Regions from separate parts of the Sphingomonas sp. BK481 genome, predicted to be linked through region 3. Evidence: riboswitches for the same ligand, from Rfam matches in the RefSeq annotation. Region 3 holds a riboswitch; each other region holds the start of a gene.
What was found. Region 3 has a riboswitch for cobalamin ahead of FHY04_RS15105 (TonB-dependent siderophore receptor). Riboswitches for the same ligand answer to the same signal wherever they lie in the genome.

Region 1: another riboswitch for cobalamin. It lies ahead of FHY04_RS04770 (DUF1636 domain-containing protein); the one in region 3 lies ahead of FHY04_RS15105 (TonB-dependent siderophore receptor).
Region 2: another riboswitch for cobalamin. It lies ahead of FHY04_RS10130 (HoxN/HupN/NixA family nickel/cobalt transporter); the one in region 3 lies ahead of FHY04_RS15105 (TonB-dependent siderophore receptor).

What each region holds. Positions count from the first base shown of each region.
Region 1 is NZ_JACIAP010000002.1:181,560-183,822, forward strand. It holds gene cobT (nicotinate-nucleotide--dimethylbenzimidazole phosphoribosyltransferase) at 1-860, opposite strand, end outside; gene FHY04_RS04770 (DUF1636 domain-containing protein) at 857-1,273, opposite strand; cobalamin riboswitch at 1,370-1,557, opposite strand; gene FHY04_RS04775 (ABC transporter ATP-binding protein) at 1,579-2,263, opposite strand, start outside.
Region 2 is NZ_JACIAP010000004.1:222,048-224,310, reverse strand. It holds gene glp (gephyrin-like molybdotransferase Glp) at 1-597, opposite strand, end outside; cobalamin riboswitch at 835-1,048, shown strand; gene FHY04_RS10130 (HoxN/HupN/NixA family nickel/cobalt transporter) at 1,275-2,263, shown strand, end outside.
Region 3 is NZ_JACIAP010000008.1:18,157-20,419, forward strand. It holds gene FHY04_RS15105 (TonB-dependent siderophore receptor) at 1-1,108, opposite strand, end outside; cobalamin riboswitch at 1,276-1,517, opposite strand; gene FHY04_RS15110 (catalase) at 1,736-2,263, shown strand, end outside.

The DNA of each region.
Region 1 (2,263 bases), on a different contig from region 3:
AATCGCTCATGCCCCGGCTCGGCCGAACAATGCCCGGCAATGCAGTGCGCTGTAATGCCAGGATACGCCGCCGCGATCGGTGCGATCGCCGCCGACGAAATATATCCGTCGAGCACCACCGGCACCCCGGCCAGCCGCGCCGCCACCACCGCGCCAGCGATCGCGACGATTTCACGCCCCCCCACCCGCCGCAATGTCTCGAAAGGCGTACGCGGGGAATCAGCATGACGCACAATCCCCGCCTCGACGACCGCAATTTTCCGCGCGATTCCCGCCACATCAACCCCCGTCCCCGGCCCAACCCAGTCCGCGGCGGTTCCGCCGTAACTACGCAGACACAGTGCTGCGGCCGACGTAGAATTCCCGATCCCCATCTCACCCACGACGAGTATGTCGAGTCCCGGCACGACGACGTCGGCACCGATGTTGAGTGCGGCGAGACACGCGGCTTCGTCCATCGCCGGCCCCGTCGTGAAATCCGCCGTGGGGGTTTCCAGATCGATGTCAGCGATGACGAGTTCGAGCCCGACGGCATCCGCCAGCGCATTGATCGCCGCGCCCGCGTGGCGGAAATTCTCGACCATCTGTGCGGTTACGGAAATCGGGAAGGCGCTGACCCCGTGCACCGCAACGCCGTGATTTCCGGCGAAAATCGCCGCTCGCGCACGCTCGAACCGCGGCCGCTCGCGCCCCTGCCAGCCCGCCATGAAGACCGCGAGGTCTTCAAGTCGGCCGAGCGATCCTGGCGGCTTGGTCAATTGCCCCTGCCGCAGCGATGCCGCAGCCCGCGCGGCTTCGTCTGCCTCAGGAAGGGCCTCCAGCGCCGCGTCGAACGCTGCGACCGTGGGGAACAGCGTCACTGCGCGACATAGCCCGCGGGGGGCGTCCGGGTGATGAAATGCCCCTTGATCCCCGCAGGCCACTGCCGAAACGGCACCTGCCCCTCCGCACTCTCCGCATGCAGCACGGCATAATCGAGGATCGCGCGCGCAGCCTCCTCATCCGGGGTAAAGCGCCCCAGAACATAGCCGATCTTCGCGGGCCCGCGGACATGGATGGTGCAGAAATCCTGACAGGCGAACAGGCACGGCATCGCCTGGACCGCAATCCCGGCATAGCGCGGATCACTCGCCTGGACCGTCTGCAACGCCGCGACGAGTCTCGCACCGCCGCGCATGCCCTCGGCATCGTCCTTCGCATCGGTGGACGCGCGGCAGGTGCTGCAGGCGACGACGGCCGCACCGTCTTCGGCGGGAACCAGTAGATTCGGCATTGAAACCCCATGACATACGCGCCCGCGGCACAGGCCGCAGGCTGGTTATGTCGTCGCGCGGGTTTACCCCCGTCCGCTCGGCGCACCCTGGCCGGACGAAAGACGACTGCGACAGGCAGGTCTCCTGGCTCACGGGTCACAGCCCTTCGCGCCGCCTTCTCGGGACCGGGATCCCAATGGCATGATGGCACGATGGCTCGCCGCTTACAGTTGCAGGGGCAGCCGGGGTTCTCCCGTTCCCTTTTCATCCCCGTCGCCGGGGAACCTGTCGCGGTCGGAGGGATAGGCCGGGCGAGCGGCCCGGGTCAATCGCCCTGCGCGCTGTCACGCGTCAGCGGTACCACGACCGGTACGCCCTCGATCGATCCGAACCACGCCCTAACGCCATAGGTCTCACGCAGTCGAGCCGGCGTCAGCACTGCCGAAGGCGCGCCGTCGGCGACGAGCCGGCCCGCGTCTAGCACGAGGATGCGATCGCAATAGCGTGCGGCCAGCCCCAGATCATGCAGTACGGCGATCACCAGGACGCCGCGCGCGGCCTGCGCCCGCAGGATCTCCATGACTGCGATCTGATGCGCGGGATCGAGCGACGCGAGCGGCTCGTCGACGATCAGCGCCGGCGCCTCCACCGCGAGCGCCCGTGCCAGCAGGACCCGAGCCCGCTCGCCCCCCGAAATCTCGGTCGCGACACGCGCCGCAAGCGTGGTCACGTCCGCCGCCGCCATCGCACGGGCAATCGCATCACGATCCTGCTGAGAAATGCGCGACAACGGTGCGAGATGGGGCAACCGGCCCAACGCGACGAGACGCTCGACGCTCAGCGGCCAATGAAGACTTTGACCCTGCGGCAGATACGCGACCGTCTGCGCAATCTCACGTCGCGAGCGTTCCGCCAGCGGAACGCCGTCGAGCAGGATCGCCCCCGTAGCGGGAACCAGCCCGAGCAACGCCTGGACCAGCGTCGATTTGCCCGCCCCATTGGGGCCGACG
Region 2 (2,263 bases), on a different contig from region 3:
TTCCGGTAGCGGGACGGGGTCGCTGGTCGAGCCGGGCGGAACGAGCTCGTCCCCCGTCGCGGCGACCGCGACGCGCAGCCGGCGGCCGACCGACAGCGTGCCGTGTCCGCCGGTCGCAGCGACCGCGATGCGCGCGGGCGTCAGCCGGTCGCCGGCCGCGATCAGCCGGGTGCCGGTCGCGAAGTCGAGCCCCTTGCGGCGCGTGTTGCGTCCCTCGAAGGCGGGGCCTTCGCCGTCGAGCATCAGCCGGTCGCCGTCGCGCGCGGCTTCCTCCTGGACGAGCACCGTGTCGGCGCCTGCCGGCATCGCCGCGCCGGTGAAGATGCGCGTCGCCTGTCCCGCGTCGACTAAACCGGTGAAGGGGCGGCCGGCCGCGCTCTCGCCGATGACCGTCCACGGCCCGGGCAGATCGGCGTAGCGGATCGCATAGCCGTCCATCGCCGAGAGGTCGGTCGCGGGCTGGGTGCGGCGGGCGAGAATGTCCTCCGCCGCCCATCGACCCATCGCCGAGCGCAGCGGCACGGTTTCGGCCGGCACGCGCGAGGCCATGGCGAAGAGGCGGGACTGGGCTTCGGCGACGGGGACGAGAGGGCGCATGCGGGCTCCGTTCAGCGGGGCGATGAAGGTCTGCGCTGCTCGCACGAAAGCCGCGGGGCGGAAAGCGGGCAACGCCGCGACCGGCAGGACACCGGTCGGTTACGCGATCAACGTACGAGGTACGGCAGACGTTGCGGTGAAATGGGACGACATGCCCTGCGTTGCGCCGCACGCAAATCCTGTCGTCAGCGCGGGCAAAACGCGCTAGCCCTGTGGCGCAGGTCCGACGCAAGCCGGATCCGCACAGATCGCGTCGGTGCCCCTCGGGGCTTGAATGGGAATGCGGTGCGGGGTTTGCCCCAAGACCGCAGCTGTCCCTGCAACTGTAAGCGGCGAGCGACACGCACGCGCCCCCTGCAACGGGGGCAGCCACTGGGCCGATGGCCTGGGAAGGTGTGCGTCGAGCCTTGACCCGCGAGCCAGGAGACCTGCCGGCGTCTGGTCGCTCTTGTCCCGGCCCAGGGGGTGGCCGAGGCACGGTGAACGCCGTCTGAGCGACGACCATGCGGCGGGGGCCGCATCGGCGACGCATGCCGGCCGCTCAGGGCGTCCGGTCGGCGCGCGTCCCGGTCGTTCGCGGCAGGCCCCCGTCCTCGTCGGACGCCGGGGATGTACCAATGACCAAGATTATGACCGGGCGGACCGCCGGTCGTTCGACGCGACACCGGATCGGCTGGATGTTCGCGATGCTGGTTGCGGCCAACATCGCCGCCTGGGGATGGGCGTTCGCGCTGTTCCAGGCGCAACCGCTGATGCTGGGTACCGCGATGCTCGCCTGGGGGCTGGGGCTGCGCCACGCGGTCGATGCGGATCATATCGCGGCGATCGACAATGTGACGCGCAAGCTGATGCAGGACGGGCAGCGGCCGATCGGGGTCGGCTTCTGGTTCGCGGTCGGCCATTCGGGGATCGTCCTGATCGCCGCGGTCGCGATCGCGCTGACCGCGAGTGCGCTGGCGCAGTTCGAGGCGTTCAAGCAGGCGGGCGGGGTGATCGCGACACTGATCTCCGCGCTGTTCCTGTTCACGATCGCGGCGATGAACCTGATCATCCTGCGATCGGTGTGGCGGACCTTCGGCCATGTCCGCGGCGGGGGGCGCTATGTCGAGGAGGATCTCGACCTGCTGCTCGGCAATCGCGGGCTGCTCGCGCGGCTGTTCCGGCCGATGTTCCGGCTGGTCACGCGCAGCTGGCACATGGCGCCGCTCGGGTTCCTGTTCGGGCTGGGGTTCGACACCGCGACCGAAGTCGCGATCCTCGGCCTGTCTGCAAGCCAGGCGGCGGACGGGCTGTCGATCGGCACGGTGCTGGTGCTGCCGGTGCTGTTCGCGACGGGCATGGCACTAGTCGACAGTGCCGACGGGGTGGTGATGCTCGGCGCGTATGAATGGGCGTTCGTGAAGCCGATCCGCAAGCTCTATTACAACATCACGATCACGCTGATCTCGGCGATCGTCGCGATCGCGATCGGCGGGATCGAGACGCTCGCGCTGCTGGCGTCGAAGCTCGGCCTGAGCGGGGGCGTGTGGGACGTTGCTTCGGCGCTGGGCGAGAATTTCAACGGGCTGGGCTTTGCGATCATCGCGCTGTTCGTGGCGTGCTGGGTGCTGAGTTTCGCGATCTACCGGTGGAAGCGGTTCGACGAGATCGAGGTGGTGCGGGGGTA
Region 3 (2,263 bases):
ACGTCACGCTCCCCTGATCGCCCCACTGCGTCTGGTCGTGGACGATGCCGGTCATGTCGGTGAGCAGGATGCGGCCGGGCGTACCGGTATTGGCGCTGCCGTTGGCGCAGAACCCGTCTGCGGCGATCCAGCAATAGGTTTCGAGATTGAGCCAGGAGCGTTTGGAGGTGAGGCGATAGGCCTGGTTGTTGACGGTGACCGCATTGCTTGGCGTCCAGTCGACCTGCAGGCTGGTGCGGTTGTCGCGGTACCGGATGACGCCGTCGCGGGTGTTGTAGTTGCGTTCCCGGATGCGGTCGTCGAGCCGTCCGTCGATCAGCGGCGTGCCGAAATAGCGCATCGGCTTCTGGTCGCCAGAATCATTCCGCACGGTGACGACGAGCGTGTCGGTCGGCGCCCAGCGCAGCGTGCCCGACACGGCATGGCTGCGCGACTGGCCGCGATCGACATAGCCGTCCGATCGGCGATAGCTGCCGTCGATGCGGTAAGAGAGGCGCTCGGTGATCGGCCCCCCTGCGCCTGCCGCGAGATGGAAGCTGTCCTGCGAGCCATAGCCGATCTCGCCCTCCACGTGCGTCTGCTGCGTATCGGGTTTGCGCATCACGACATTCACCGCGCCGCCCAGTGCGCCCTGGCCGTAGAGCACCGAGGCCGGGCCGCTCAGGATGTCGATCCGCTCGACCATCCACGGATCGGTCGGAAAGGTGATCGTGCCGGCAGCCGGGAACAGCCTGATGCCGTCGATGAGCTGGAGCACGGATCCCTGACCGCTGAAGCCCCGCGCGGCGAGTGCGGTGCCGCCATTGCCGGGGTTGCCGGCGTTGCTGATGCCTGGTGCGCGGCTCGTCGCGTCGATCACGGACAGGTCGCCGCGCGCGCGGATCGTGGCGCCGTCGATGACCGAGAGCGTCGCGGGGGTCTCGAGCGGCGTGAGGCCCAGGCGGCTGCCGGTCGCATTCGGCGTGGTTAGCGTGTCCTGGGCATGCTGTCCGACGATCAGGATGTCCTTGGTATCGGGATCCGGCACGGACTGGGCGTGGACTTGTGCTGCGAAGACAGGCGACAGGATAGCCCCCGCGAGCGCGAGGCGAGACAATAGGAACGGCATTACGGTAATCCCCCGGGCGTCTGGCGAACCCGGCAGGGACCTCCCGCGAACGGCCGACATCCGCGCCAGCCGGACGCGATTGCGACCGGCACGCATGCCCGTGCGGTCCCCACCGCACACGTCGTCGCTCGACGGAGTACCGTGCCGCGGCCACCCCCTGGGCCAGGCAAGAGCGACCAGACGCCGGCAGGTCTCCTGGCTCACGGGTCATCACACGATGCACGGCCTTCCCAGGCCCTCATGACGAAACGTCTGGCCCAGTGGCTGCTCCTTCCTTTGCAGGAAGAAGCGAAATGCATCGCGCTCGCCGCTTACAGTTGCAGGGACAGCCTCGGCTTCAGGTGGCAAACCACCCTCACCGCGTTCCCTATTAAGCCCCTTTCGGGGCACCGACGCGATCATGCCGTCCTGTTCGGATCGAACAGGTCAGCGGCGCCGGTCTATCCCGGTCAGGATCGTTCGGCAATCGTCCGGCGAGCACGGCGATGGCGGCTCGATCGTCCTGCTCGATTGCTGTGATCCAGAAGCTCCGTTTGGCGCGATGCGCGTCCTCGATCAGGAGGCGGCGGTGCCGCACGCTCTGTGCGGGGATGCCACGCTGATGGCATGCAGGATTAAGGGATCGAGATGAAGAACGTGAAGAGCCGTCAGGCCGTGACGGCGATGCTGCTGGCTGCGGCATCGGCGGGTGCCATGATTCAGCCGGTCGCCGCGCAGACGGTGGCGCCGGCCGAGACGCAGGCGGAAACGCGCATGACGACCGCGGCGGCACCGTCCAGCGCCGGCAAGCCCGCGCTGGCGCAGGCCGGGGTTGCCGGCACCGTCGAAGCCAAGGGTGATTCAGCCAGTGCCGCCGCGCCTCAGATGACCCGCGACAATGGTGCGCCGATCGGAGAGAACCGCCACTCGAAGGCGGCGGGCGATCTTGGCCCCGTCCTGCTTGAGGACACGACGCTGATCGAGAAGCTCGCACGCTTCGACCGGGAGCGCGTGCCCGAGCGCGTCGTCCATGCCCGCGGAACCGGTGCCCACGGCGTGTTCACCGCGACCGCGGACATTTCGAGCATCACCGGTGCATCCTTGTTCATGCCCGGCAAGCAGACGCCGGTGTTCGTCCGCTTCTCGACCGTGATCCACCCCTCGGGCAGCCCCGAG